Regions from separate parts of the Corynebacterium ureicelerivorans genome, predicted to be linked through region 2. Evidence: predicted binding sites of a transcription regulator. Region 2 holds the regulator's gene; each other region holds the start of a gene.
What was found. The regulator LexA, encoded in region 2, represses DNA repair genes until DNA is damaged. The targets are predictions, from matches to a motif close to CGAACANNTGTTCG.
Positions count from the first base shown of each region.

Region 1: CUREI_RS00325 (alpha-ketoglutarate-dependent dioxygenase AlkB) is a predicted target of LexA. The motif match lies at 4,392-4,405, and genes of this name have one in related genera.
Region 3: CUREI_RS07780 (SAV_6107 family HEPN domain-containing protein) is a predicted target of LexA. The motif match lies at 2,831-2,844, and genes of this name have one in related genera.
Region 4: CUREI_RS01990 (error-prone DNA polymerase) is a predicted target of LexA. The motif match lies at 5,699-5,712, and genes of this name have one in related genera.

Region 1 is NZ_CP009215.1:61,827-69,378, forward strand. It holds gene CUREI_RS00305 (amino acid permease) at 1-195, opposite strand, end outside; gene CUREI_RS00310 (ATP-dependent RNA helicase) at 207-2,303, opposite strand; gene thpR (RNA 2',3'-cyclic phosphodiesterase) at 2,329-2,871, shown strand; gene CUREI_RS00320 (HNH endonuclease) at 2,868-4,304, opposite strand; gene CUREI_RS00325 (alpha-ketoglutarate-dependent dioxygenase AlkB) at 4,477-5,109, shown strand; gene CUREI_RS00330 (LysE family translocator) at 5,106-5,678, shown strand; gene CUREI_RS00335 (SDR family oxidoreductase) at 5,675-6,385, shown strand; gene CUREI_RS00340 (RNA-binding S4 domain-containing protein) at 6,396-6,686, shown strand; gene CUREI_RS00345 (VOC family protein) at 6,686-7,366, shown strand; gene CUREI_RS00350 (hypothetical protein) at 7,363-7,552, shown strand, end outside.
Region 2 is NZ_CP009215.1:1,380,326-1,387,877, reverse strand. It holds gene CUREI_RS06905 (PTS fructose transporter subunit IIABC) at 1-24, opposite strand, end outside; gene CUREI_RS06900 (1-phosphofructokinase family hexose kinase) at 44-1,027, opposite strand; gene CUREI_RS06895 (DeoR/GlpR family DNA-binding transcription regulator) at 1,098-1,883, opposite strand; gene lexA (transcriptional repressor LexA) at 1,962-2,642, opposite strand; gene nrdR (transcriptional regulator NrdR) at 3,307-3,765, shown strand; gene hrpA (ATP-dependent RNA helicase HrpA) at 3,793-7,552, opposite strand, start outside.
Region 3 is NZ_CP009215.1:1,573,351-1,580,902, reverse strand. It holds gene CUREI_RS07795 (alpha-(1->6)-mannopyranosyltransferase A) at 1-1,078, opposite strand, end outside; gene CUREI_RS07790 (polyprenyl synthetase family protein) at 1,078-2,169, opposite strand; gene CUREI_RS07785 (GNAT family N-acetyltransferase) at 2,173-2,775, opposite strand; gene CUREI_RS07780 (SAV_6107 family HEPN domain-containing protein) at 2,930-3,364, shown strand; gene CUREI_RS07775 (DUF3040 domain-containing protein) at 3,453-3,845, shown strand; gene mraZ (division/cell wall cluster transcriptional repressor MraZ) at 4,261-4,695, shown strand; gene rsmH (16S rRNA (cytosine(1402)-N(4))-methyltransferase RsmH) at 4,870-5,874, shown strand; gene CUREI_RS07760 (hypothetical protein) at 5,914-6,576, shown strand; gene CUREI_RS07755 (peptidoglycan D,D-transpeptidase FtsI family protein) at 6,779-7,552, shown strand, end outside.
Region 4 is NZ_CP009215.1:378,664-386,215, forward strand. It holds gene CUREI_RS01960 (sucrase ferredoxin) at 131-1,024, shown strand; gene CUREI_RS01965 (HAD hydrolase family protein) at 1,130-1,900, opposite strand; gene CUREI_RS01970 (methionine ABC transporter permease) at 1,912-2,613, opposite strand; gene CUREI_RS01975 (methionine ABC transporter ATP-binding protein) at 2,610-3,638, opposite strand; gene CUREI_RS01980 (MetQ/NlpA family ABC transporter substrate-binding protein) at 3,639-4,526, opposite strand; gene CUREI_RS01985 (MetQ/NlpA family ABC transporter substrate-binding protein) at 4,554-5,444, opposite strand; gene CUREI_RS01990 (error-prone DNA polymerase) at 5,734-7,552, shown strand, end outside.

The DNA of each region.
Region 1 (7,552 bases), 960 kb from region 2:
TTTACGCACGGCCAGGATTTGGAAGACGAAGGCGACGGAAAGCATGCCCACGCCAGCAATAGCCCAGCCGATGAGCATGGCGCCCGGGCTTGCCACCGAGCCGATGTTTTGAGGTAGCGCAAAAATACCGGACCCGATTGTGGATCCGATAATGAGTGAGACGAGCGTCCACACAGAGACCGTGCGCTTTGACATGGCGAGTAAGACTACCTCAGCGGGTCCTCAGGCCACGCATGCTTGGGGTAGCGTCCCCGCATCTCCTTGCGCACTTGCTGGTACGGCCCTTGCCAGAAACTCTCCAGATCGTCGGTGACCGCCAGCGGCCTCCCCGCCGGCGAGAGCAGGTGATACAGCACCTTCACGCCCGAGACCGTCTCCCCCTTCCGGCCGAACATGTGCTGCAGCTTCACGCGCTTCACCGGCCGCCCAGTGTCGTACGCGAACGCTTTCGGCGCCGCCTCGTCCAGCTGGGCCACCTGCTTCCAGTCCAGTTGCCGTAGCATCGCCTGCCGCATGTCGCAACTGCCTATCGACGCCCCTTCGGCCACCTGCCGCACCTCAACCGAATAATCGCCCTGGCTCACATCCGGCCAGCCAAGGGTCTCGTGCAGGAAGTCGAGCCTGTCTTTGAGATGCTGCTCCTCCTTGGACAGCGGGAACGCGGCAAAGTCCAGGTCCGTCAGCGCCTCCGCCGCCTCATCCGGGGTGAGTTTGACCGGGGTGGAGCTGAGCTCGATTGCCCCGATGCTGGCCACCCTGCGCCCTTTGACCTTGCCGTCGACCAAAAACGCGCGCGTCGTCTCCACCACGCGGTGCGCCGGAAACGCAATTGGCTCCGCCTCGCGGATCACCGCCCCGGACTGGGTGCGCTGCACCTCTGCGGCGGCGATCCACTCCGCGCTCGAGTTGAACTTCGCCCGCGTGCCCGAGGCCAGCAGGTAGTCCTCGCCCACCTTCTTGGCTATCCACTGCGGGAACGCGCTGGCGATTACTTCACCGGGATCCACCGGCCCCTTGTCTGGCACCAGCGTGTGCAACCGGGGAGCCCCGCCTGCGAGCCGGGCCACCGTCGGCGCAGCGCCCGCGCCCCACCCCACCAGGGCCGCTCCCAGCCGCGGATCCAGCGGCAGATTCGCCAGTTTCTTGCCGAAGTCGGTGATGGTGCCGTGACGTAATGCCCCCAGAGCCTCAAGATTGGTTTCGGCTTGGGTGAGGTCCTTCGGTTCGTCCAGAAGCGGCAGATCCGGCGAGCCCCACGCTTTCATGGTGAGCAGCGCGCCGGTGAGGTCGGCGGAGAGGATCTCGGGTGTGATGTCCGGCCGCATGTTCGCGTACTCGTCGCGCGAGAACACCCGGACCACCTCACCCGAGCCCAGTCGCCCCGCGCGGCCCGCCCGCTGGTCCGCGCTGGTTTTCGCCTCCGACACCGTGACCAGGCCAGTCATGCCGCGGCTGTCTCTCACGGGCACCCTGGCAAGCCCCGCGTCCACCACCTTGCGCACCCCGGGCACCGTGATGGAGGACTCGGCCACCGAGGTGGACACCACTACCCGCGCATCGCCGTTGAGCGCCTTGTCCTGCTCCGCGCTGGTTTGTCGGCCGTGCAGCGGCACCGCGTCGTCGAGGAAGCCGCACACCAGGTCCACCTCACGCGCGCCGGGCACGAACACGAGGGTCCGGTGGTCGCCGCCGGTGTGGGCCGCGACGTGACGATAAAACTCCCGGGTGCCCCGAATCCGCTCGGCGTGCGGCGCGTAGGTGATGTCCAGCGGGTGCGTCACCGCCTCCGTGGAAAGGATCTGCGCGCCCATGTGGTCTGCGAACTTCTGCGCGTCCAGGGTCGCGGACATGGCGGCGAGGTAGAGGTCGTCGCGCAGCAGCGCCACCTCCATGCACATCGCGAGGACGAGGTCGGTGTCTAGCTGGCGTTCGTGCACCTCATCGATCACCACCGCGTTCACGCCCTCCAAACCGGGGTCTTTGAGCAGGCGGTTCAGCAGCACTCCGGGAGTGACAAATTCCACCAACGAGCCGTCCTTGTGCTCCCCGCGGATGCTGTAGCCGACACGGTTGCCGAGCGACGTGCCGTCGAGAAGCGCGAGCCTTTGTGCCGCGGACCGCACTGCCACCCTCCGCGGGGCGGTGACCAACGTTTTCCCCACCTTGTTCGCGATGGCCGGCGGCACCAGCGTGGTTTTGCCCGTGCCGGGCGGCGCCTCGACCACGAGGGGCCCGTGATCCGGAAGCTGGTCGATCACCCGTGAGACAGGGAGGCCGCTGCCGATATTCGCGAGGTCAAACATGGCCATCCAGGGTAGCGTGTGGGCCATGAGACGCCTCTTCGCAGCGATCGTCCCACCGGTCGATGTTCGCGAACACCTCATCACCGCCCTACGCCCCATCCGCAGTTTCTCCGGCACGGAGGTGCGGTGGTCGGATCCCGACAACTGGCACATCACGGTGGCGTTCTACGGGGCGCAGCCCAACGACGCCGCGGTCGTCACCGATCACCTCGCCCAGGCCACCGCGTTCACCCGGCCCCTTCGCCTGCACCTGCGGGGGGCCGGGTGTTTTGATCGGCGCACCCTCTGGATCGGCGTCGGCGGGGATAAGGCGCCGCTGAAGGACCTGATGGCAGATTGCCAGCTGGATCCGGACGTGCGCCGGCGCCAAAGGGCGCACCTGTCCGTGGCGCGCACAGGGACGCGGACGAGGGACCCTTGGCTTCTCGACGACCATGCCCACGCCCTGGCTGTCTACACCGGACCGGAGTTTGCGGCCGACGAGGTGAAGCTCTTCGAGTCCCACCTGGGCAGAGGCCGAAGCGGTGGGCCGAAGTATGAAGTGGTGGACACGTTCTACCTGCGCTAGGCGCTTACTTCCTCTGGGTCGGGGAACGGGGCCTCCACCGGTTCCTCGGGGAGCGGTTCCACGTACGGCATCTCGGGGGCGAACCCGAATTTCATGCCGTATTCACGCTCGAGCTCCTCGATGGCGGCTGTGGCGTGTGCGAGATCCAGATCCTTCTCGAAGGCATCCAGGATCGCGTGGCCCTTGGCGTAAAACTCCGCCGCCCGCGCGCGGTTCTTGCGAACGCTAGACATGTTGGACTGCCATCGCGGGTTGTAGGGAGTGATTTGGTCGTGGAGGAGGCTGTCCTGCGCGGCGACGGCGTAGGAACCGTCGGCGAACAACCAGATCACGTCGCCGGTGTGGGGATCCGGGATGTAAAACGCGCGGCGATCCGTCTTCATGTTGTGGTGGTGCTGGCACAGGGGGAAGAGGTTGTCCGCCTGCGTGGGGCCGCCGTCCTCGAAGGGGATGCGGTGGTCTAACTGGCACTGCTCGGCGGGCCGGTTGCATTCCGGGTAGATGCACGTCCGGTGGCGGGCGTGGACGGCGCGGCGCATGGGGTCGTTGGGGGCGTAGCCCCGAAGCATCGTTTCTGCGGCAGCGTCGAGGTCACGCAGGACGGGGAACGTATCGTCCAGCCATTCCTCGAAGGCGGTGGTGGCCACAACGTCCGTCCAGCCGCTGCCGGGGAGGTATACCGGGCCGCCAACCACGCGGTTTCTCGGGGTGTAGACGTTGAGGACCGGGACGACCTCGACGCCAGCGGCCTCTCCGCACAGTAGTTTGATCGCGGCTTCTGAGTGGCTCACACCGAGCTCGCGTGCGAAGGCGGCGACATTCGCCTGTATCTTCCGCGCGTGCAGCGGGTTGGTCATGAGCTCCACCAAAGCACGGTCTTTGCCGCCGGTGTGGAACTCGTGCACGCCGAACCGGTCCGCGGTGTCCTTCTCACGCTGTTCGCGTTTGCGCTTGTTGTAGGCCCGGTCGGGGTCCATGCGTTTGATTGCGGCGCGGATACGGTCTGTGACTGTCTTGCGCTGAGGCACGGCCTGATCGTGGCGCCGGGGTGTGAAGGTGTCGACCAGAATGTCGTCGATACGCTCGAGCTCTTCTGCGGTGGCATCCGGGCCCAGCTCCTCGATGGAGGTGTAGATCGCGGTCAAGTGCCCAATATCAAGCACGCGGGTGTGCTGTTGAAGGTCGCGTAAACGTGGCAAGTCCTGCAGCGCTGCGTGTCCGAGGATCGCGTTCTTGACAAACCCCTTGTGCCAGCCGGTGGCCAGCTGCAGGTTCGTCACCGTGACGTCGAAGTCCTCCACGTCAAACCCTGGAAACGCGTAATGGCCGAACATGGTCCAATACGTGTCTCGGATCGCCTGGGCGCACTCGCTGTCTGGATCGTGTTGCCGCTGGTTGCGGAAGAGCTTCGGTTTTGCTGTCGCGGTAGTCACCATTCCCCCTCGTGATTCGTTAGCGCCTACTCTATCGAACGTGATAGCGAATGGCAAGGGGTTGCGCAGAAAAAAATACAAATAAATCGAAAAGACGTTCCCTCCAATCGCTCTCTCCAAACGAACTCACTGCACACCATACAAACCGGGCCCGACGCGCTACATTGATCACGTGCTGTTCACCGCCGTTCCCCGCCCGCCTGCCCGCATCATTCCTGGGGCCGTGCACTTGCCGGGTTTCCTCAGCGAGGAAAAACAGCAGAAGCTTGTGCAGCAGGCTAGGCAGCTCGCGCGGGAGGCGGCGGGGACGCCGGTAGCGATGCGACGCCCGAAGGTTGGCAGGGGGCAGATGGACGCCTGGCTGCTTTCCCTCGGCTGGTTCTGGGCGACCAACCCGTACCGCATGCTCCAAGAAGTGGATGGGTACCCCGTGCCGCCTATCCCGGAGAACTTCCAAGGCATCGCCGACGCGGTCATGGAGCAGGCGCGGGCAATTGACCCCTTGGTCGGGCCCACCCCACGCATCGAGACCGCGCTGGTGAACTTCTACCCGCCGGGAGCGGGGATGGGGCTGCACGTGGACGCGGAGGAGACGTCCGAAAACGCCGTGGTCAGCCTCTCTTTCGGGCAGGACACCGTCTTTCGTATCGAGGGGCACGACGTGCTGCTGATGTCCGGCGACGCTGTGGTCTTCGGCGGCCCCGCGAGACGGGCCAAGCACGGCGTGCTGGGGGCGAGGGAGGGCACGTCCGACCTGCTCGACGGTAGGCTCAACATCACGATGCGGCAGATGGACGCGCGATGATTGCGCTGCTCGGAGTGTGGCTGGCGGCGATCGCAAGCCCCGGCCCGGATTTGCTCCAGATCATCCGCGTCGGGTCGAAGGACCGCCGGTCCGGCGTGCTGTGCGCGTTGGGGATCATGCTGGGCAACACCATCTGGATTCTCGCCTCGCTGGCGGGCCTAAGCGCACTGATCCAAGCGTTCCCCCAAATCCTCTCCGCGCTGCAGATTGTCGGCGGGGCCTACCTGCTGTGGATGGGTGTCGGCGCGATCTACAACTCCGGCGCCGAGATCCCCGCCGCCCAGCAGGTGAAGCGCCCCTTCCTCACCGGCCTGGCCACCAACCTCTCGAACCCAAAGGCCATCCTCTTCTTCGGCGCGGTCTTCGCCCAGTTTGCGCACCTCGGCTGGATTGCGGCTCCCGTGCTCGTCCTCACGGGCATCGCCTGGTTTGTTGGGTTCGCGTTCGCGGTCCGGGCAATGGCTAGGGCTATCAGTAAGTACGGCGCGCTTATCGACGTCACCTCCGGCACCATTTTCATCGCGTTAGCAGCCTGGATGCTGTGGGAGGGCCTACACTTCGGTGCATGAGCGAGCGTAAGGTAGCGGTAGTCACGGGCGGATCGGCAGGCATCGGAGAGGCGACCTGCAGGGCGCTGGCCAAAGACGGCTGGGAGGTCGTCGTGGCCGCGCGGCGTTACGAGCGGTGCCAGCAGATCGCGGAGGAAATCGGGGGCGTGGCGGTGGCGCTCGATGTGGTCGACCAGGAAAGCGTCGATAAGCTTGCGCAGCTCGAGCGCGTGGACCTGCTGGTCAACAACGCGGGCGGGGCGAAAGAGCTGGATTACCTGCGTGATGCGGACGATGCAGACTGGCAGTGGATGTTCGAGACCAACGTGATGGGCACGATGCGTCTCACCCGCGCGCTCTACCCGCAGCTCAAGGCCGCACAAGGCCTGGTGGTGAACATCGGCTCGGTGGCCGGGACGGACGCGTACAAGGGCGGCTCCGGCTACAACGCGGCCAAGTTCGGCCTGCGCGGTATGACCAGGGCACTGCGGCGTGAGGAGGCCGAGAACGGCATCCGGGTCTGCGAGATCGACCCGGGCAGGGTGAAGACTGATTTTTCCCTGAACAGGTTCAACGGCGACGAGGAGCGTGCAAACAAGGTCTACGAGGGCAAACGCAACCTGACCGCGGAAGACATCGCGGAGGCGGTGCGCTGGGTGGCCAGCCTGCCCGCGCACGTGAACGTGGACACGATGAGCATCATGCCGGTGGACCAGGCGGAACGATAGACTAACCGGCATGCATATCGACGTGCCCATTTCGGGCGAGACGATCAAACTCGGCCAATTTCTCAAACTGGCCAACCTCGTCGAATCCGGCGGCCACGCCAAGGAAGCCATCCTCGCCGGCGAGGTCACCGTGAATAACCAGGTGGTTACCTCTCGCGGGCATTCGCTTATCGACGGCGATACCGTCGGCCTCGACGCCGATTCCGCTACCGTGATCGCGGGCGGCGATAACGACGATGACTACTTCGACGAGCGCACCGCCGACGACGACTTCGACCCGGAGAAGTGGAGGAACATGTAATGCCGGCTTTCGAGGGCAAGGAAGGCATGCCGTTCTGGCAGGACCTGGTCACCCAGAACCTGCTGAAGTCCACCCACTTCTACTCCGAGCTGCTCGGCTGGGAGATCGTGGACGGCACGGCCAGAAAAGACGGTCTGCCGGTGGCGGGGCTCATCCCGGCGCAGATGGACATGTGGGTCACCTCCTTCATCGGCAACCCTGACGACGTGGAGAAGCTCGGCGGCAAGGTGCTCAGCTCCGACGAGACGGTGACCCTGTGCCAGGACCCCGCAGGCGGCCTGTTCGGGTTGAAGGACCCGGAGGAGCGCTTCGTCGCCGCGGGTGAGCCGGGGGTGCCGGTGTGGTACGAGTACGCCGCGCCGAGCGTGGAGGCCATCGACTTCTACGGCGAGCTCTTCGACTGGGAGATCCGCGAGGAGGACGGTTACTACATCGCGTTCGAGGACGGCGCGCCGTTTTTAGGCCTGTTCGTGGGTGAGCACGCCCAGTGGTTCAGCTACTTCGGCGTGCGCGACGTCGCCGCAGCCTGCAGCCAGGTGGAGAACCTCGGCGGCGGCGTGGAGTTTGGCCCCGAGAACGGCACCGCGGGCGTGCACGACCCGAACGGCGCACAGTTCTTCCTGTCCGAGGTGGATGAACCCGTCTTCGACGACATCGACGAAGCGGAATCGGTGCTGTGATGAAGCGTGTGGCGGCGCTGGCGACGTCGCTAAGCGTGCTGCTCGCCCCCCAAGCCCACGCGTACCACGTGGACCCCGGTTACGCGCGGGAGCGTACCGCGCTCGCGGTGGTGCACCCGGACGGGCGCGTCAGCATCTCACCGGAGGGGGAGGAGCCGCGCCCGGCGCTCTCCCTTGCCAAGCTCT
Region 2 (7,552 bases):
GGGTGTAATAAGAGGGGAATTCACGGGGCCTTCTCTCGTGGAGTTATACAGGGAAAACGTCTGTGTGATCGAGATGTACGTCCGTAGGTGCGGGCAGCCCGGTACCTGGCAGCGCGGCCGCGGCCGATCCGTACGCGACAGCGCGGCGCAGGCAGTCGGCGAGCGTCTCGCCGTCGATACGCGCAGTGAGATACCCGGCGAGCGAACTGTCGCCGGCGCCTACCGTGGATTTCACAACGGTGGGCGGCGGAGTTGCAGCCCAGGCTGCTTCAGCGGTGATCAGACACGCGCCCGCGCTGCCGAGCGTGACAAGGACCTCGCGGATGCCGCGCTGCACCAGATCGCGCGCGGCTGAAACGACGGGGGCATAGTCGCCTGCAGCGGCGCGGGCCTCCAGCTCACGGCCGTCGTTATCGGTGAGCTGGGCGAGCTCGAACGCGTTGGGCTTGATGACATCGGGGGCGGCGAGAGGCAAGTGCTGACCAAGCGCGAGAAGCGGCGCGTCCGAAGTGTCCACGGCGACGATCGCGTCGGTGGCGCTGGCGCGCACCGTGTGGACAAGGGATGCGTACCAGTCGGCCGGAGCCCCCGGCGGAAGGGAGCCAGCAAGCGCGACGGCGTCAGCGCCGCTGCAATTCCGAGCCAGAGCAGATTCCACCGCACTTAGCTCAGCGTCGGAGAGTTCGGAGCCCGCTTCGTTGACCTTGGTGGTGGTGCCGTCGTCCTCAGTAATTGCCGTGTTCGTTCGGACGGCAGACGCAATGTGCACGGGGACAAACGCGACGGGGACGGCACGCATGGCGGTGGCGAACGGGTCGGACTGTTGACAAGGTGCCACCGCGGTCGCGTCGTAGCCGGCCATAGCCGCGGCGTGCGCGACGTTGATGCCTTTGCCGCCGGCCTCTTTGCGGGTGGCGGTGGCACGCACAACCTCCCCGCGTCTCAGCGCGGGAATGTGCACCGTGGCGTCGATGCTGGGGTTGGGGGTGACCGTCACGATTCGCTTCGTGCTCTTTGTGCTCCTCACACCCTGAGTGTGTCCGATTGTGTGGGTTTGTGCAATGATCGGACACGATCGGCGCTAAACGGGGGGTGGGTCACACCTGGGCAAGGACTACCTCGATGTCATGTCGCCGTAGCTCGTCGACAAATAATTGGGGAGCGCTTGCGTCGGTGACCACAACGTCAACGGCATCGAGCGGCGCGAAACTGACCAGATAGTCGTTACCGATCTTGGTCGAGTCGCACAAGACGACAACCTTCCTCGCGTTGGTGACCATGGACGATTTCACCGCCGCTTCTTGTGCGTCTGCGGTGGATAAGCCGTGATCGATCGTGAGCGCGTTTGTGCCGATAAAGGCCACGTCTGCCTTCATGAGTGCGAGGGTGCGAAGCGCGGTACCGCCGACAACAGCCTGGGTGATCGCCCGAACGGAGCCGCCGAGCAGTTGGACGTTGTCGAGGCCGGCGGACGCCAGATCGAATGCGATTGGCAGCGAATTCGTCACAATCGAGAAGTTCCGCGCGGGCGAGTGCTCGGGCAGAAGGCCGGCGAAGAGTTGGGTGGTTGAGCCGGAGTCGAGGAAGATGCCAGCGTCGGCGTGGCGGGGCAGGAATTGGAGGGCTTCGCGCGCGATGGCGTTCTTGGCAGCGGACGCAGAGCGGGACCGGGCGTCGAGAGGCTGTTCCGTGGTGAGAAACGCCTGATTGACAACAGCGCCGCCATGGACCCGGTGGACGACCCCTTCGGCATGCAGCGCGGTGAGGTCGCGTCGAATGGTTTCAGCCGTGACATCGAATTTTTCGGCGAGGTCCGCAACACTCACACGCCCCTCGACGGCCGTGAGTGATGCAATCTGGCGCTTGCGCTCCTCTGCATACATGCGAATGAGTATCCCAAAAGCGGGCACGCGGCCGCTGGAGTCAGTTTCAGTCTTCCCCCGGACGTGGGGATTTGTAAGCTAGAGGGTGCGGAATACGGAAACGACGCGCCCCATCACTTCTGCATCGTCACCCTTGATGGGGGAGAACGCGTCGTTGTGCGGGAGCAGCCACACGCCTGTCGAGTCGCGGTGGAACTCCTTCACCGTCGCCTCGCCGTCGATGAGCGCGGCAACGAACTCGCCCTCCTCTGCAACGGGCTGGGAGCGCACTACGACCCAATCCCCGTTGAGAATGCCCGCGTCCCGCATCGACTCGCCGACAACCTGGAGCATGAACACATCGCCGTCACCGAGCAGATCCTCCGGCAACGGGTAGTAGGTATCGACGTTTTCCTCGGCGAGGATCGGTGCGCCCGCAGCGATCTGTCCCAAGACCGGGACGAAGCGGGCGTTCGACGCATCCTGTGGTTTCGCCTCCTGCGGCTTGCGCTTTTTCCGTTCGGTGTCCGGGAGCTGGCGCAAGTCCACGGCTCTCGGCTTGTTTGGGTCGCGGCGCAGGAAGCCCTTCTTCTCCAACTCCTTGAGCTGGTAGGCAACCGAAGACGTCGACTGCAGCCCGGCCGCGTCACCGATTTCGCGGATGCTCGGCGGGTAGCCGCGAAGCACGACGGCGTCCTGAATGACCTGCAAGATGCGGCGCTGCCGGTCTGACAGTGCGTTGTAATCCGGTGTGGCGGGGTCAGACTTCTTCCGTGCCATGACAACTCCTTCTGGCTCTGTGGGATCTGGTGAGGGGACTCTGCGGGCTTTCGTCACTCAAAACCTACCAGAGAGGGCACTCATGTTCGATCGTCTGGATCGCGGGGTAGACACGGTCTGCAACGCCTGCTATAAATCGAACACGTAATCGCATTCGAACATATGAACGCACCCGCGAGCGGGCGCATCGGTACCCACCTTAATGTGTGCCGCAAAGTGAAGGGAGCACGACCGTGTCTATTGCTATTAATCCTGTGCAGAACCGTTACCAAGCCGGTTGCAGCGGTGTGCCCGTCGTGCCGCCGGCGGAGGTCTGGGACGTGGATTCCGGCGCAAGCCGCCGTGTCGGAACTCCTGGTGTTCGAACGCTCAGTAGCTTGAATCGAATGTATGAACGCGCGCCTAGAGCCGATTCTGGGGCAGTGGCCGGCACGGGAGAGGCATTCGAATCTCGGCACGAGACGCGGGATACGGTGATCCTCGGAGTGTCTATGACCGCGGCCTTGCTCATCGGTTCTGCGTTCGGCGGTGTGTTCTCCGGTGGGGAAAGTTCTGCCGCAGCGCCAAGCGGTGAGGTGGCGCGGACAGCGGCTGTAGCCGCACGGTAGCAGGGGCGTAGACTCACTGCCACGCCAAATCGCTACTACCCCGGGGGTGAAAAACCGTGTTTTGTCCGTTTTGCCACAACGAGCAGTCTCGTGTCACTGACTCACGGCTTGTCGAGGCAGGCTCGGCTATTCGGAGGCGTCGAGAGTGCACCGAGTGCGGGGGGCGATTCACCACCGTTGAAAAGGCCGTGCTGACCGTGGTGAAACGAAACGGCGTGAGTGAGCCGTTTGACCGCGACAAGCTTATTGTCGGGGTGCGGCGCGCGTGCCAGGGGCGGGATGTGAGCGACGACGCGTTGAAACGCCTCGCCCAAGAGGTGGAGGAAACCGTCCGCGCTCAGGGGAGCTCTCAGGTCCCGGCCCATGAAATCGGTCTCGCGGTGCTCGAGCCACTTCGGGCGCTCGACGAGGTTGCTTATCTGCGATTCGCCTCGGTGTACAAGTCGTTTGAAAGTGCGGACGATTTCGAGTCCGAAATCCGCTTGATGCGCCGCCGCGACCGGGAAGACTTCTAGCGCGGCGAACATCGGCGGCAGTGAGCGCTAGCGTAGCGCGTCGATTTTCTTCTCGATGCGGCGTTGACTTACCGGTCTCGGAGTGCCCAGCCGCTGCGCGAAGAGACTCACACGCAGCTCCTCGATCATCCACAGGATGTCCTTGTACGCCTTGGTTTTGGTACGCCCCGCAGGCAGCGACTTCATGCGCTGCGCCAGGTAGCGCTTTACCGAGTCGACTACAGACTGCCTGTCTGCGTCCCTATCGGGGTCCAGCCGCATGTCATCCAAGCGGATGCGCATCGCGTCGATGTAGCGCGGCAGGTGCTGCAGGTGCCCAATGCCGTGCACGGTCACAGCGTTGTTGGGCAGGAAGAACTGCAATTGCGCCTTCATGTCGTCGATAGCCGGCCCCTCCCATTGGTCGAGTTCGCTCGCAATGTTGGCGTATTCCGCGAGCGCGGGGGCCAACGTGACCACGGCGCGGCGCACGCCACCTGCGACCTGCGGGCGGATGGTGTCGGCGAGCGCTTCGAAGTCTTCGGGCGAACGGACGGGGCCGCCGTTGGCTAGTAGGAGATCCCTGATCACCGCCACCCGTGCATCCTCGACAAGCCCGGCGGCTCCGCCGTGCGGGTAGCGATCCACCGCGACTTTTTGCCGCAACGGCAGTCCTTTGGTCATCTGCGAAGCGTTGACAGTGATGTCCCGCAGCAACAGCGTCAACGTCGCCGTGACCATTGAGGCGTCGGCAGCCGCCTTCGTCGGGTGCACCGTTACCCGCACACCGTCCTTAGTGGCTTCGAGGGCGGGGTAGGCGTCCACGTCATTGCCGTCAATCGTGGTCGTGACGGTTTCGGGAACCGTACCCAGCGAGTCGGCCGTCCACTTTTCCACGGCATCGGATTCAGAAGCGTGGCTTGCCTTCGACACGGACGATCTGATCTGGCCCGCTTGACGGCGCTTCAGCGCGTCGAGGTCGGTGTCGTGGTCGACGACCTTGCCACGACGGTCGATCGCCGCGAACGTCACTTTGAGGTGGGCGGGTAACGCTGCCGGGTTGAAATCGGAGCCGTTGATGCCGCGGCCGCCAAGGCCGCGCAGCGCTTCCGCCAGGGTGTCTGCAAACGGCGTCGCGCGAAGTTCCTGCTCGGTTGCCCCGTCCTGCGCCTGGCGGATGGCCTCCAATGCCCGGTTTGCGAAGTCGGGAGCGGGCACCACGGTCTTGCGCAGCGCCTTTGGGAGCGTACGGATGTACTCAGCCGCAAGTTCAGATCGCAGTCCCGGCACAAGCCAGTCAAACCCTTCCGCGCGCAGGTTGGCCAGCAGCGGCACCGGCACATCCACGGTCACGCCGTCGAACGGGTCTCCGGGTTCAAATTTGTACCGCAGCGCGTAGTCGATCGTGCCCTGGCGCCACGTCTGCGGGAACGCGTTCGCAGACGAGTCAACACCGTCGTCGTCCAGCAGCGAGTCCGGGTCGAAGTCGAGGTAATGCTTGTCCTGCGCCCGCTTCTTCTTCCACCAAGAATCGAAGTGGCGTGCGGTAGTGACATCCGCGGGCAGGCGCGAATCGTAAAAGTCGAAGAGGGTGTCTTCGTCGACAACCAGGCCCCTACGCCGCACTTTCTCTTCGACCTGCGCGGCCTCAGCGAGGAGCGCATCGTTGTGTTCGATGAACGTGTGGTGCCGGTTCCAGTCGCCCTCGAGCAGGGCGTGGCGGATGAACATGTTGCGCGCCCCCGCAGCGTCCACTCGGTGGTAGGGGACGAGGCGGTCACGCACGATCGTGACGCCGTACAGCATGGATTTCTGGTGGACCATGGCAGCGGAGCGTTTGCGCGACCACACCGGCTCAGAGTAACTGTGCTTTACCAGGTCGCCGGCGGCAGCTTCGACCCACGCAGGCTCGATTTTGGCCACGTCCCGAGCCCACAGCCGGGAGGTCTCCACCAGCTCCGCGGCGATGACGAACTCGGGCGGTTTCTTGCTTAGCGACGACCCAGGGAACACCATGAATCTAGTTCCGCGGGCACCCTGGAATTCTTTCGAATTCCCGTCGCGTGCGCCGATGTTGGACAGCAGGCCGGTGAGCAGGGATTTGTGGATCGCATCGGCGTCGCGTTCCCCCGCGACGTTTTCTGCGCGGGACCACCCAAGCTGGCGTTCGATGTCGCGTAATTGGCGCACGAGGTCGAACCACTCGCGGATGCGCATGTAGTGCAGGAACTCGCGCTTCATCCGCTTGCGGAAGGCGTTGCCGGACAGCTCGTCGCGCGAATCACCGATGTAGTCCCACAGCTTCAGCGACGACAAGAAGTCCGACGTGGAGTCTTTGAACCGTGCGTGGGCTTGATCCGCCTGGGCTTGGTAGTCCAGTGGGCGCTCGCGCACATCCTGGATGGTCATGCTCGCCACGATGACGGTGACGTCGTCGAGCACGCCAAGGCGGTTGGCCTCGACTAGCATGCGAGCCATCTTCGGGTCCACGGGAATCCGGGCGATGTCGCGGCCCACCTCGGTGAGTCCCGGTGCGCCGTCGCGTGCTGTGCCGGTGATGGCGCCGAGTTCGTGCAGCAGCGCGAGACCGTCGCGCACCGCCTTCTGGTCCGGCGGCTGGATAAAGGGGAACTGAGAGATGTCGCCAAGACGCAAGGAGATCATCTGCAGCACCACCGAGGCAAGGTTGGTGCGCAGAATCTCCGGGTCTGTGAATTCGGGGCGGGCCTCGAAGTTCTCTTCTGAGTACAGGCGGATCGCTATGCCGTCTGCAGTTCGTCCAGAACGACCCGAACGCTGGTTGGCTGAGGCCTGGGAAATTTCCTCGATGGGCAGCCGCTGCACCTTCGTCCGTGTGGAGTAGCGCGAGATGCGCGCGAGCCCCGTGTCCACCACGTAGTGGATTCCGGGCACGGTGAGCGACGTCTCCGCAATGTTGGTGGACAAGACGATGCGCCTGCCAGAGTGCGGGGCGAACACCCGGTGCTGCTCTGCGTTGGAGAGGCGGCCGAAAAGCGGCACGACCTCGACACCGCGCCAATGTTCTTTCTCAATAGCTTCCATGCAGTCGCGAATGTCGCGCTCCGAGGAGAAGAAGCACAAGATGTCGCCGTCGCCTTCGCGCATGAGTTCTTTGCACGCGTCGATGACACCCTCGATCATGTCGGTGTCGATTTCCTTGACTGACCCGTCCTTCGCCTGCACTTGCTCAACCAAGGGCCGGTAGCGGATCTCCACCGGGTAGGTGCGTCCCGAAACCTCGATGACGGGCGCTGGGTTGCCGTCCGCGTCTGCGAAGTGGCGGGCGAACGCCTCCGGGTCGATGGTCGCGGAGGTGACGATGACTTTCAGGTCCGGCCGCTTCGGTAGCAGGCGCTTGAGGTAGCCAAGCAGAAAATCGATATTGAGGGAGCGCTCGTGCGCCTCGTCGATGATGATCGTGTCGTAGGCGTTGAGGAACCTGTCGCGCTGCATTTCGGCGAGGAGGATGCCGTCCGTCATCAGCTTCACCGCAGTGGAGTCGGACACGCGGTCGTCGAAGCGGATGGCGTAGCCCACGGAATGGCCGATGTCCTGGCCCAGCTCCTCGGCGATGCGCTCCGCCACGGTGCGTGCCGCCAGCCTGCGCGGCTGGGTGTGGCCAATTAATCCGCGTCGGCCGCGGCCCATCTCCAGCAGCATCTTCGGGATCTGCGTGGTCTTACCCGAACCGGTCTCACCTGCGACGACCACGACTTGGTTGTCGCGTACCAGTTCCATGATGTCCTCGCGCCGCGCGGACACCGGCAAGTTCTCCGGGTACGTGATG
Region 3 (7,552 bases), 190 kb from region 2:
CAGAGAAAACGGAGCGGGTCCAGCTCAGCGCGGTGTTGTAGCGGAACGTGTCGTCGACAAGCTGCAGCAACGGGGTGAGCAGCTCGGCGGCGAGCGTGGGGCCGGCGAGCGGGTTGATCACTTTGGAGTTGCCGGTGATCTGCGCCAACCAGCCCCAGGTGGTGCCGGAGGCGACGGTGACCAATTGGACCACGGCGGCGTTGACGACGAGCGCCCATGCCCCGGAGACGACGAGCATGCCCGCGCGCCCGAGAGCGGTTGAGCTATGCCGCTGGACCATCAGCCACACCACAAAGGGCAGCGCGACAGCTGCGGTCGCTTTGAGCGAGACCGCCAGCGCGATGAGCGCTATCCCAGGGGTGCACCAGCGTCCCCGCAGGCAGGAGAGCAAGCCGAGGCTGACCAGCCCAACCATCACGGCCTCGTTGTGCATGCCGCCGATCAGGTGCAGCAGCATCACCGGGTTCGCCACACCGAGCCAGAGGGCGAGAGCGGGATCGCCGCCGATTGCTTTGGCGATCCGGGGGACGGACCACACGATGAGCGCAAAGCCGGCCACGGCAATCAACCGGTACGCGATTAACCCGGCGGTGACGTTGTCGCCGACAAGCGTTGTCACCGCCTTACCGAGTCCGAGGTGAAGCGGGCCGTAGGGGGTTGTGGTGTTGCGCCAGTCGTGGGAGACCTCCCAGAGAAACGGGCCAGGGTTGACGGCGGCGCCCTCGGAGTACGGGTCGAAGCCGTCGCGCAGCATCGCCCCCTGCATCAAGTACGAGTACACGTCCCGTGAGAGGATCGGCGCGCTGCACGCGAGCGCTCCGGTCCACCACCACACGGTGCGCCGCATTTGCCGTGCAGAAGGCCGTGCCTTCCACAGCATCACCCACGCCACGACGAGGCCGACGATGCCGGCGGTGAGCAGGAGGTCCATGAGTCCGCGGCCGTGGCCGAACGCCAGGAAGTCCAGCCCGAGCTCCCGCAGTACTCCACCGCGGTAGCGGGTCGCGCCCGCGCCGAAGGAGCCAACCGCGATGAGCACGCATGCCGCGAAGCCGAGCGCGCGAGGATGACGCCGCATCACTTGCGCCGGTCTGTGGCTTTGCGCGCGAGAGCCGTGAGCGCGTCCACGGCAGCGTCGTTGATACCCGCGCCCTCGAGATATTCGAGGCCCGACGCGGTGAGCTGCTCAATGCGCTGTTCGACCGCATCCTCGGCACCGCTGTCGCGGATGAGCTGCGCTAATCGACGCAACTTCGCGCCGTCCGCCGTCTGGCCAATCCCGGCGCGCAGCTCCTCTGCGCCATCCGGGTCTTTCTCCGCTAAGAGCCCCACGGCAGTGGCGAAGAGCTCGGTGCGCTTGCCCTCCCGCAGGTCGTCGCCCGCAGGCTTGCCCGTAATAGCTGGGTCGCCGAACACGCCGAGGAGGTCGTCGCGTAGCTGGAACGCGATACCGACATCGCGCCCGTAGCCGCGGAACGCGCCGATAGTCGCCTCATCCGCACCTGCCAGCGCCGCGCCGAGGTGAAGGGGCCGCTCGATGGTGTATGCCGCTGTTTTGTAGCGGTTGACGCGGTTGGCCATCTTCACAGATTCGCTGCGCAGGCTTTCCAACATCATGTCCAGCAGCTGGCCGCCGATGACCTCTGTGCGCATGCCCACCCACGGCTCCGCGGCCCGGGCGAGGGCCTCCTGGGACACACCGGAGTAGCGCCACATGTCCTCCGCCCAGGCCAACGCGAGGTCGCCCAGCAGGATCGCCGCATTCGTGCCGTACGCCTCGGCGGAGCCGAGGAGATCGCGGTCGCGGTGCTCGGCTTCCAGGGCGCGGTGCACGGTGGGGTTGCCGCGCCGGGTGTCGGAGGCGTCGATGATGTCGTCGTGCACGAGCGCACACGCCTGGATCAGCTCCAGCGCGCTCACGGCGCGTAGTACGGCGTCCGGGTCCTCTTCGCCGCGCTCCAGGCCGCCTGCACCAGCAAAGCCCGCCCAGCCGTAGGTCGGGCGGACGCGCTTGCCGCCGCCGAGCACGAACGCCTGGAGGTGGCTCACTGCGTGGGCGACAGGCTCACCGATGGCCGCGATGGCGTCGGCGCGCGCGTCAAAGAAGGCGGCGAGGTTGCGCTCTACCCGCTGCGGGATTTCCGAGAGTTCCAGATGCGTTGTGGCCACGTGTTACAGCTCCTTGTGCCCGTTATCGGATACGTCAGTCACCCTACCCAGTGTGTTGTGGAGATCGAGGGCGAGGATGGCAAACGGCCGGCCATCGCCCTCGTAGAAGAAGTCCCGGGCTACGTCCGTAAAACCAAATTTGCGGTAGAGGCCGAAGGCGTTGTTCGCCTCTCCGGCGACTTCCGGGGTGGAGAGTAGGGCCCATCGAGCCGTCACCTCCCGCAATAACGCCGCCAGTAATTGTGCGCCGATGCCCTCGCTTTGCCGGGAAGGGGCGACGTGCACCTCCGCCACTTCGAAATAGTTGTGCAGCATGTCGCGGTCAAGGGCGCTCAGCTCACCCTTCGCCTTCATCGCGCGCACCAGTTGCTGGTCCCACCAGCGCTCCCGCGTGCCCAGGAACCCGTATGCGACGCCCACGATGACGTCACCGTCCACAGCCACCAAGGCAGTAAACCCGGGGGAGCGGACCTCGCCCTTCCACACCTGGATGCGTTGCGGCCGCATCGAAGGGGCGTACCCCATGGCCTCTATATAGATGTCGACGAGCGCGGGGGCGAGCATGATGAACTCGGCGGGGGTGAGGCGCTGAATGGTCGCAGTCATGTCTCTATCGAAGCACTTGCATAGCCGGCGCGAGGTAACGGCATGCGGACGATGTAGAACTAATGTTCGAAACGGCGCAGGGTGTGTCGAACGAGTGTTTTAGATTGGGCCCATCGCACAAGCGGGAAACGGCTCGAGACAGGAGGAACCGGACATGGCAAGCGTAGTTTCGGCAACGACGGGATCGGTCTACGGGGCTGGCGCACGTGTCAGCCGTGCCGACCAGTTTCTCGCGGCCGCGGAAAGCCTCATCGCCCAGGCGCACGACGACTTCGAGGCCGGCCGGCACGACCTCGCAATGGAAAACGCCTACCGTGCGGCACTTCGCATCGCCGGTGCGCGCAGCGCCCAGTCGCCAGTGGTCCGCAAACGGAAGCGTCTGCCCACGAACGCCTGGGACAAACTCGCACTCACGGGTGCGGCTGGCGCCGACTGGGCGGCTGTGTTCAGGCGCTACTCTGCGCAGCGGGGCAGGGTGGCATCCGGGATCGATCTCAACCCGGGGTCCGCGGTGGTGCACCGGCTGCTGGCGGATGTTGAGGACTTCTACTCTGCGACTGTGGCGGGTGGGTCTGCAGTCGCTGCGTAACCGTAGGGGTGGGTGCGGGGAACAATCTGCGTACGATGGCCGTTATACGAGCAATTGCAGTCCGCCAACGGCATCTGGAGAGTGAGCAGTGTCTCTTTCTGAGCAGGAAATGCGGGCGTTGCGCGAAATCGAGCAATCGCTCTTCGCGGACGACCCGAAATTCGGCAGCAGCGTGGTCACCGATTCGGGTGTGGGTTCTGCCCCGAAGACCGGTCAGCTCACCATGCGCAGCCTGGCACTGATTGTGTTGGGTCTCGTGCTACTTCTCGGCGGCGTTGCCCTGGCGAGCCTGAGCATCTGGACTGTCGTGCTGAGCATCATCGGATTCGCAGTCATGCTTTTTGGCGGCGTCATGGCGCTGCGCACACCTGCGCAGACCGCGTCGGTGACATCGCGCGCGTCGAAGCGGTCGAAGCCACGCTCGCAACGTGGCGCAAGCATGGAGGAAAGCTTCCGCCGGCGTTTCGAGGACCGGCAGTAACCCTTCACTGGCGCCCCTATCTCCTGCGCCCTCCCGTCACCGGGAGGGCGCTTTTTCGTGCAGCCGATTAATCTCCCACTTCTCCCCACAGTGATGCATTGTGGCGCTAGTTCGCGCGTCGGCCCCCTGTACAGCCGGTGAAAACCGCGTCTTTTGGGGTTGCGTCTACCTCAAGTGAGTGGTGTTACTCGCAACGGCGGGAAATTCCCCCACTCGACTATTTACTCAATTACCTGCAACAACAGCCGTTGCCAGTGAGAAGTTTCGCGTAGGTGTGGCGTTTGTGGGGAGAAGTGGGTTAAAGTGGGGCGCAGCGGAGTGAAATGGCGTGCATCTTGACTACGTGCGCGCCGTGGAACGAAGCCGAGAAAATTTCACAGCCAACGTCTGAAAGTGAAGGAAGGTAGGTCACCGGATGTTTCTGGGTACCTACACCCCCAAGCTGGATGACAAAGGTCGCCTGACGCTCCCCGCGAAGTTCCGAGAGGATCTTGCGGACGGGTTGATGGTGACTAAGGGGCAGGACCACTCTCTCGCGGTGTATCCGCGCGACGAGTTCGCTGCCCGCGCCCGCAAGGCCGCGGCGGCATCCCGCACGAACCCGAAGGCACGAGCGTTCATCCGAAATCTGGCTGCCAGTGCGGATGAGCAATCGCTGGACGGTTCTGGCCGGATCACCTTGTCCCCGGCGCACCGCGAGTACGCAAACCTGAGCAAGGAATGCGTGGTCATCGGTTCCGTGGGTTTTCTCGAGATCTGGGACCTCGAGTCCTGGAATAAGTATCAAGAAGAAACCGAAGCCGCGTTCTCCGCGGCGGACGACGACGACATTCTCTCCGGCCTGCTGTAGGACTGACTACCCGGCAGCGGACATCGACAAGGAGAGTGTGTACGGACTCTGTCCGGGGCGTGAAGCGTTCTGGTGTACTTCCCCGACATCAGAACAGCCGCCCCGGGCAGGGCTCTACGCGCTCCCCGCACTGCATACACACAACGCGATTCAACGGTACACGGAGGGCACGACATGGCGAAGTTCACGCTCGCTGACGACCCGCACGGTCACGTTCCCGTTCTGCGTGACCGGATGGCTGAGCTCCTCGCACCGGCTGTCGAAGCCTTTGGTCAAAACGCTGTGCTTGTGGACGGCACCCTCGGGGCGGGGGGACACTCTGAGCATTTCCTCACCGTCTTTCCCCACGCCCGTGTGATCGGTGTGGACAGGGATCCGGATGCGCTCCGTCAGGCGTCGCAACGCTTGGCTGCATTTGGCGACCGGTTCGTGGCTGTGCAAGCCCGCTTCGACCACATCGACGACGCCGTTGCAGACAGGCAGGGCCCGATCTTTGAGGCAGCCCGCGAGTATTGCGTCGCTGGCGCACTGTTCGACTTGGGCGTGTCCTCCATGCAGCTCGACCAGGAAGAACGCGGTTTTTCCTACCGTGGTGACGCCCCGCTGGACATGCGGATGGATCAAACCGGTGGCATCACGGCGGCTGAGGTCCTAAACACCTACAGCCACGGCGACCTAGCACGCATCCTGAAGACCTACGGCGACGAAAGGTTCGCGGGCAAGATCGCCTCCGCGATTGTGGCGGAGCGCGAGCGCGAGCCGTTTGACCGCGCAGCACGGCTAGTGGAGCTGTTGTACGACACGATCCCCGCCGCCACCCGCCGCACCGGCGGGCACCCCGCGAAGCGGACCTTTCAAGCGCTGCGCATCGAGGTCAACCGGGAGCTGGAAGCGGTGGAAAACGTCGTGCCCGTCATCACAGACATGCTGGGTGTCGGCGGCAGGGCCGTGTTCATGAGCTACCAGTCGCTGGAAGACAAGATCGTCAAGGCCGCGTTTTCCAAACTCACCGCGTCCAAGACGCCCGCAGGGTTACCGATGGATCTGCCTGGCTCAGAGCCGGCGTTTCGCACCGTGACCCGGGGCGCGGAAAAAGCCGATGCTGCAGAGATCGAACGCAACCCGCGCGCCGCGCCCGTACGGGTGCGCTGCATAGAAAAACTTCGCCCCACCGATTAGCCCCGACACCACCTACCCAGCCCGCAAAGGACGGACACCATGGCCGCACGAGCAACGCGATCTGCAACGCTGAACCGCACCTCGCGCCGAAGCGAGCAGTCTTCTGCCCGCACCATGCCTGGTGTCAAACCGCATGAGAAGCACTCAAGGTCTCGCGGCCGTTTGGGGTCGAACCAGGTGGTGTCTGTGCGCGGACGCCGGGTGGCCACTGCCAAGGCCCGCACCAAGTTCTCATCCCTGTCCCAAATTGCGCTGCCACTGCTGTTCGCCGGTATTGCGGCGGCGATGATTTTGTCCGGTATTGCTACCGCCCAGACCTTTGCCATCCAGAAGTTGCAAGCGACCGAGCAGCAGCTTGCAAACGAGGTGGAGTCGCTGAACCGCGATCTGGAGGACCGGCAATCTGCAGCCTCGCTGGCACAGCGTGCGGACGCCATGGGCATGGTTGTCCCTGGCGAGCCCGGAGTCGTCGCGGTGGGTGAAACCGGGCACGCGGAGGAGCAACGGCCGTACAACCCAGAGTCCGCCACCAAAATTGTCGACGTTAACGGGACGGGGTCGCCTGCTTCGCGGGCATCGTCTGACGAGCGCGCGACGAAGGAGCTGGAGGATTCCCTGACCCAGCGACCGGGCCGCTCCGCGGAGGCGCCGCGAATTGCCAACCTCGCGCCGTATCAAGCGAACGTCCCCGCTCAGCCATAGCGCTGGGCGTGGCGCACCGCTGCACGAGCAAGAGGCGGTGCATGATTGACGGCGGCAGAGACAAACCTGCAGTGGCATAACGGAGGCGGACGAAGGAGGTGGGGCAGTGAACAAGACAGGCGGAAACACCGGCGTACAAGGCACGGGACCCCGTCGCGGCCAGCCCAGCTCACAGCAGAAGGCTCCGGTATCTCAAAAGCGCATCACGGGCACGCGCGTCTATTGGCTCGGTGTGGCGTTTTTGGCTGTCGCGGCGCTGCTCATCGGGCGCCTCTTTTGGGTGCAGGTAATCATCGGCGACGAACTGCGCGAGCAAGCCAACGACCAGCGAAGCCGTACCTACGTGGATCGCGCCCGTCGCGGCGAGATTGTCGACCGTGACGGCAATACGATGGCGTACACCATGCAGGCCAGGTCCCTGACCGTTTCCCCGGTCCAGCTGCGAAGCGAGCTGAAAGAGCAGCAAGAGCTCCAGTTGCGCATGGACGGCCTGTCCGATGCTGACATTGCGGCGCAGGTGGACGCGCGCGTCGAAGACGTGCTGCGGACCATGGCCAACGAGATCCCGGGGATGATCGGCGACGGCGAGGTCAAAGGCGACGCGCCGGCCAGCACGGCAACCGGGGAACCCACCACGCAAGTGGGCCAGGTCAGCGCGAAAGAGATTCTGGACAAGCTGCACGCAGATTCCAGCTACGAAGTGCTCGTGCGCAATGTTGACCCGGACGTCGCGGCGACAGTGGCGGACGCATTCCACGGCATCGCAGCCGACCACCAAGACATTCGCCAGTACCCGAACGGCGCGGTCGGCGAAAACATCATCGGCAAAGTCTCGATGGACGGCCAGGGGCAATTCGGGCTGGAGGCTGCGAGGGACGCTGACCTCACCGGGATCGACGGCCGCTCGACCGAGGACGTCTCGGCCGGCGGGCAGTCCATCCCTGGATCCCTGCGCGACGTGGTCCCGGCCGTTGAA
Region 4 (7,552 bases), 1.0 Mb from region 2:
CGTAACCAGGGCGCCGGGAAGAACCAAAATATCCGGCCCAATTCCCAAATGGTTACACAACCGTTACATCTTGGAATGCTGTCCAAGTCGTGGGCGAAGCCCGATTTGCGCTGTTAGCTATGGTGGTGCCATGCAACAGCTGCTCTGCTCCGACGTAGAGATTGAACCGCTTCCGGGAACCGCCAAAACCGGATCGGTGTACGTGCTCTTCGAGTGGCCCGACGCCTGGCCCCGCGACGTCATCGGCGACGCCGCCCTCGGTGAGGAGCTCACCAGCAAGCTCAAACCGAAACTCGACGAGTACAACGCCACCTTGCTGCTCATTCGCCACCCGACGCGTGAGGGCCGCAACATCAGCGACCACCACCTCTACCTCGTCTTCGCCGACCAGGCGGTCACTGAAGTGATGCACGTGGACGGCCCCGAGGCGTTACTCAACTTGGACCTGTCCGGCCCGGGCAAGAACGGCGGCGTGGAGCGTGAGCGCCCCCTGCTGCTCATCTGCACCCACGCGAAACGCGACCGCTGCTGCGCGGTCAAGGGTCGCCCGCTGCTCAACGCGCTGCACGAGCGCTACCCCTTCGGCCCCAGCAACGACGTGGTGTGGGAAACCTCCCACATCAAGGGCCACCGCTTCGCCCCGACGATGCTGCTCCTGCCGTGGGCCTACAGCTTCGGGCGCATGAACCTCGAGGCCACGGACGCGATGCTCGCCGCCGCGACGGACGGGCTGTATTTCGTGCCCGGCAACCGCGGCCGCGGCACCCTCGGCCCTGCCGAGCAGGCGGCGGAACTCGCCGTTGCCGCCCAAGTGCCGGGCGCGCGCTACGGGCAGTTCGATGTAGTTGCGGGGGAGGGGGACTCCGACCTCGCCGCCACCGTCACCGACACTGCCTCTGGCCAGAAGTATGAGGTGCAGCTAGAGCAGCGACCGGTTGCTGGCGTGGTCGACTCGTGCGGGAAGGCACCGAAGGAGAGCACGGCCTGGGTGGCGGTGTCGGTGGCTCCCGTGGAGCGCAACTAGCAGATCAGCCTGGTGTTGAAACTCATGTTCAACACCACCTGGGGAAACGAGAGATTGGACGCGTGATCTGCTAGTTGCGGCCCGGGGCTTCCAATCCGTGAAGCGCTACATGTACCCGCCGAGGACGTCGGACACGGCGCCGATGACGTGGTCTGTGGCGGCGCGGACCTCCTCGGGGGAGTGGGGGAAGCTGTGGGAAACGTCTGCGATCGCGTGCATGGGCAGGTCGTTCCAGGAATCGCCGAACGTGTAGAGCTGGACGGATTCGCGGGGGAGGCGGAGCTCGCCGAGAAGCTGCGTGATGCCTGCGCCCTTGGAACGCCCCGGCGCCATGAGGTCGATGTAGTCCTGGTTCTGCGCGACCTCCAGGCCGCCGAGCTCCACCGCCCAAGCGACGACCTCCGCACGCAGCTGCGTATCCCCGGGCACCCAGATGGGTACGACGGCGAAACGGTGGTCGGGGATGTCGGCGCGCGTCATGGGCTGGAAATGGGCGGTGAAGTCGTGGGTGGCGCCGATGTTGTTGGCGAAGACGCCGTCGACCCGGCCCAGGGTGGTGCCGAAGATGGCCAGACCCTCGCGGGAACCGAAGGCGTCCAGCGCGGCGCGCAAGACGTCGCCGGATACTTCGTGCCCGAAGATGAGCTGCTCGTTCGCTCCGTCGGTGGCGGAGCCGCCGTTGGACAGGACCTGGTAGTCGAAGGCGAGGCTGCTGCCGCGCATGCCGTGCGCGAGCGCGGTGCGGGAGCGGCCGGTGGCAGAAATGGCGAGATGCCCGGCAGCGCGCCAGGCATCTATTGCGGCGATGTCCTCCTCGCGGAACCCGTTGGGAGGGTGGTGGAGAGTGCCATCGAAGTCGAACGCCACAACCTTCATGGCACCCAAACCTACCGGCGCATGACCTTCTTGGACAGCCAGTTGCCCAAGAACTGCGCCAGCTGCACGATCACCACGATCACCAGCACCGCAGCCCAGGTGACCTGAGGCTCGAACGCGCGGTAGCCGTACACGATGGCGAAGTCGCCCACGCCGCCGCCGCCGATGTAGCCGGCCATGGCGGACATGTCGATCACCGCGATGAAGATGAAGGTGTAGCCCAGGATCAGCGGGCCCAGCGCCTCCGGCAGGATGACCGAGGTGATGATCTTCCACGGGCTCGCGCCCATGGAGCGGGCGGCCTCAATGACACCCGGGTCGATGGCCACCAGGTTCTGCTCCACAATGCGGGCCACGGTGAAGGTGGCGGAGAAACACATCACAAACGTGGCGGCGCCGCGGCCGATGGTGGTGCCGACCACCTGCAAGGTCAGCGGGTAAAGCATCGCGATCATGATGATGAACGGGATGGGGCGGAAAAAGTTCACCGCCACGTTGATGATGGTGTACACCGCCTTGTTCTGCAGGATCCCGCCTGGGCGGGTGGTGTACAGGAAGATGCCCAGCAGCAGGCCAAAGAAGCCGCCGATGACCATGGTGATGGCCACCATCCACAGCGTGTCGCCAATGGCCTCCACGAAGGTGGGGCCGAGGGTGTCCCAGTTCGGTGCTGCGAGCAGGTACTCGGTTACGCCAGTATTCGTCGGGTTCATCGGGTAATCTCCTCAATCTCGGTGTTGCGCTGGAGGGTGGCCAAGAACTCGTCGATGGCGTTGTTGTCGCCGTTCAGGCGGACGGTCATTTTGCCGAAGGAGCGCTCCTGGAGGGTGGTGATGCCGGCGTGCACCGGCTCCACCGCCACACCGCGCTCGCGGGCCTGCTCCGCCGCGCCGAAGAACCCGGAGTCCTCGGTGAGGTCCACGGTGAACAGGCGGCCGGGCTTTGCCAGCAGCTCCCGCGTTTCCACCTCGTCCGGGCGGTTGCGCAGGCTGGTGGCGGCGAAGCGCTGGGCGACGGCGGTCTGCGGGTTGGCAAACACGTCGTAGACGCTGCCGTACTCCACCACTTTTCCGTCCTCCATCACGGCGACCTTGTCGGCGATGGCGCGGATGACGTCCATCTCGTGCGTGATCACCACGATGGTGATGCCCAGTTCCTCGTTGACCCGGCGCAGCACGCTGAGCACCTCTTGGGTGGTCTCGGGGTCCAGGGCGGAGGTGGCCTCGTCGGCAAGCAGGAGCGAGGGGTTGGTGGCCAAGGCGCGGGCGATGCCCACGCGCTGCTTCTGGCCGCCGGAGAGCTGCTCCGGGTAGTTCTCGCCGCGTTCGCCCAAGCCGACGAAGTCGAGCAGCTCGGCAACGCGGCGCTCGCGCTCCTTCTTGTCCACGCCGGCCAGCTTGAGCGGGTACTCGATGTTGCCCGCGGCGGTGCGGGAGGAAAAGAGGTTGAACTGCTGGAAGATCATGCCGACGTTGCGGCGGATCTCGCGTAGTTTGCGCTCGGGCATGCCGACGATGTCGGTGCCGTCGAGCAGCAGCTCGCCCGACGTGGGCATGTCTAGGCCGTTGATGAGGCGGACAAGCGTGGACTTGCCGGCACCCGAGTAGCCGATCACGCCGAGAATCTCGCCCGGCTCGACGGTCAGGGTGACGTCGTCGACGGCTGTGACCTCGCGGTCTTTGGTTTTGAAGACCTTAGAGACGTTCCGGAACTCAATCCGGGTGCCGGTGTTGGCCATTTACTTGTACTCCTCCACGAGGCGGTCGAGGACCTCGTTGAGGTCCTCCTTCGAGCGCTGGACCTGCACGGCAGTGCCGTTGGAGTCCTCGTCCAAGGCTGCGGTGACTTCCGGGGACTGCCAGACGTCCACGAGCTTTTCGTACGTCTCGTTGTCCAGGTCATCGCCGGAGACGGTGAAGACGTTGATGTACGGCTCCGCCAGCTCCGAGTTCGGGTCGTCCGCGGCCACGGAGGTCGCCGGGTCGATGCCGGCGCGCTGCAGCCAGTTGTTGTTGATGATTGCCGGGCGGCCCTCGTTGTACGCGTTCGGCGTCTGGGAGGCGTCCACAGCCACGACCTCCACCTTCGACGCATCCTTGTCGATGTCGGCCGGGGTGGGGGTCAGCGTCGGGGCGCCGTCACGCAGCGTCAACAGCCCCGCCTGGACCAGCACGTTGATGGCGCGGCCCTGGTTGGACGGGTCGTTCGGGATTGCCACTTCCTGGCCCTCGATGCCGTCGAGCGAGTCGTGGTCCTTCCAAAACAGGCCAAGGACGTTGATCTCGCCGGAACCGATGATGCGCAGGTCCTCGCCGGAGGTAGCGTTGTACTGGGCCTGGTAGTTGATGGTCTGGAACTTCGAGATCTCAATCTGGCCCTCGGACTGCGCCGGGTTGACCTGCGGGTACTCGGTGAAGCGCACGATGTCCAGGTCGATGCCGGCCTTCTGCGCCTCGTCGGCGAACACGCTCCACGCCTTCAGGTCGGCGTCGGTGGTGCCGATCTTCACGGTCACCGTGTCGCCGTCGCTTGACGACGCCGTGTCCGTCTCCGACGAGCAGGCCACCAGCCCGGTGGCGGCGATGAGCGATGCCGCCGCGGCGGCGATCACGCGGTTGGTACGCATGTGCGTGCTCCTTTAGTTCTTGTTCCGCTAGTTCTTGTTTTGCAGGCGGTCGAGGATGTCGTTGAGCTCGGACTTCTCGCGGTAGACCGGCACGGAGGTGCCCTTGGAGTCCTTCGCTACGGCCTCCTCGACCTCCGGGGTCTGCCACAGCTCGACCAGCTTGTTCAGCGTCTCGTCGTCGATGCGGTCCGCCTGCGCGGCGAAGACGTTGATGTAGGGCTCTGCCTCGGCGGATTCCGGGTCGTCCTGGAAGACGGCCAGGCTCGGCTCGATGCCCGCGCGGTCCAGCCAGGTGTTGTTGATGATGGCCGGCTTGCCCTCGTTGTAGACGTTCGGGGTCTGGGACGCGTCGATCGGGGTGACGGTGACCTTGGAGGCGTCCTGGTCGATCTCGGCCGGGGTCGGCGCCAGCTCGTCCGCGACGTTGTCGTTCAGGGTGAGCAGGCCAGCCTGGACCAGCACGTTGATGGCGCGGCCCTGGTTGGACGGGTCGTTCGGGATGGCGACGGACTCGCCCTCGATGCCGTCGATGGAGTCGTGGTCCTTCCAGAACAGCGCCAGTGGCACGATCTCGGTGGAGCCCACCACGCGCAGGTCGTTGCCGGAGGACTGGTTGTAGGCGGCGAGGTACTTGATGTGCTGGAACTTGTTCACGTCCAGCTCGCCCTGCGCCAGCGCCTCGTTGACCGGGGAGTAGTCGGAGAACTGCACGATGTCCAGGTCGATGCCGTTGTCCGCGGCGAGGTCCTTGAACACGCGCCATGCTTCCTGGTCGGCCTCGGTGGTGCCGATCTTGACGGTGACGTTGTCGCCCGCCGCGTTATCGGCGGTGTCGTCGGAGTCGTTGGAGCAGGCGACCAGGCCGGTCGTGGCCAGTGCGGCCGCCGCGACGGTTGCGAGGGTGCGCTTGATACGCATTGGGGGTCTCCTTGTGCATGGGAAATGTATGACGGGTGAGAATTTAGCACCCGATGTACCGCTTAGTCTATTTTCTGTGTGTCCCGTCAACTGAGCCGTCTGCCCCGCGGTAGATGGGGCTGGGCACCCGGTTTCCCTCCCGGATCCAGCTGGTAGGACCCAGCTATTGCGCCCTGAGGGCCGAATAGCTGGGTCTAAGTAGCTGGTTTTGGCGGACGGGGACCGGATCGTGCCAGCTGACCACCTCTGCCGCTAGTACACACGTTCGAACCGTGGTAGTGTTCCCGGCATGAGATTCAATGGGGGAGCGCCGCTGTCGTGGTCGCGGCTCGAGCGCATCCTCTCCGGGCGGCCGGGCCCGGAGCCGGTGCCGGTCGGGCACACCGGCACACCGGCCGGCGCAGCGTACGATCAGGGGGCCGAGTCGGGCGGGGCAGCTGCACTGCCGCCTGCGCGCGCCGTAACGACGGTCCCGTTCGCGGAACTGCACGCAGTGAGCTCCTACAGCTTCCTCGGTGGGGCGAGTGAGCCGGAAGAGCTGGTCGCGCGGGCAGTTGAGCTGGGTCTGGACGCGGTTGGCCTGCTGGATCGGGACGGGTTTTACGGCGCCGTGAAGTTCGCGGAGGCGGCGGCCGCGGCGGGCCTGAGCACCGTCTTCGGGGCGGAGTTGACGCTCGGGGAGAAGGTGCTGCCCGTCATTGCCCGTGGGCCCGAGGGGTACAAGCGTCTTTCTCACCTGATGGCGGACGCGCACATGGCTACCCGCGAGAAAGACAAGGTGGCCTACCCGCCGCTGGAGCTCATCGGGGACCAGCTGGGCGGCACCTGCGTCGTGCTCGCCGGCTGGCAGTGGGCAGAGGAAATCGACCACGTGGTCGAGGCGTTCGGTGCGGGCAATGTGGTGCTGGAGTATGAGGTCTCCATGACGCCGGAGGACGCGGACCGGCACGCGGCGTTAGACACGCACGCAGCGACACTGCCCGCCATCGTCACGGCGGCTCCGGCCGCGGCCACCCGCGACCAGGCCAGGCTGGCGGCGGCGAAGCGGGCGCTGGCCCGGCGCGAGTCCCTCTCCCAGGCGCACGGGGATTTGCACCCGATGGGGGCGAACTGGCTGCGCTCCGGCGACCAGCTCCAACGCATGTGCCCCGGCTGCGACGACAAACTCGCCTACAGCGTCGAGCTTGCCCGGGAGTGCGCGTTCACGCTCGACCTGGTCGCGCCGGAGTTGCCGCGCTACGCCACGCCGGACGGGCGCAGCGAAATGGACCACCTGCGAAATCTCACGCTGGCGAGTGCGGAATTTCGGTATGCGGCTCGCTCGCCGGAGGTGCGTCGGAAAGCGATGGCCCAGATCCGCTACGAGCTGGAGGTGATTGAGGAGCTAAACTTCCCCGGCTACTTCCTCATCATCTACAACCTGGTGGATTTCTGCGCGCGGGAGAACATCATGTGCCAGGGGCGGGGCTCAGCGGCGAACTCGGCGGTGTGTTTCGCGCTGGGTATCACCAACGTGGAGCCGATCGAGGCGGGGCTGCTGTTTGAGCGCTTCCTTTCCCCGGACCGCGACGGCCCGCCCGACATCGACCTGGACATTGAATCCGGGCGGCGCGAGGAGGTGATCCAGTACGTCTACGACACCTACGGGCGCGACAACGCGGCGCAGGTGGCCAACGTGATCACCTACCGCACCAAGGGCGCAGTGCGCGACGCGGCGCGTGCCCTGGGGTTCGCGCAGGGCGCGGCCGATAGTTGGGCGAAGGGGATGACGGAGGTGCCGGAGGCCGTCGAGAAGCTGGCGGCGCAGTTCAAAGGGCAGCCGCGCCACCTTGGCATCCACTCCGGCGGCATGGTCATCTGCGACCGCCCCATCGCGGACGTGGTGCCCGTGGAGTGGGCGCGGATGGAAAACCGTTCGGTAGTGCAGTGGGACAAGGACGACTGCGCGTCCGCCGGCCTGGTCAAGTTCGACCTGCTCGGCCTGGGCATGCTGGAGGCGCTGCACCACATGGTGGACCTGGTGGAGGAGACCACCGGCCGCACGGTGCACCTGTGGGAGCTGCCGCTTGACGACGCGCGCGTGTATGACATGCTCTGCCGCGCCGACT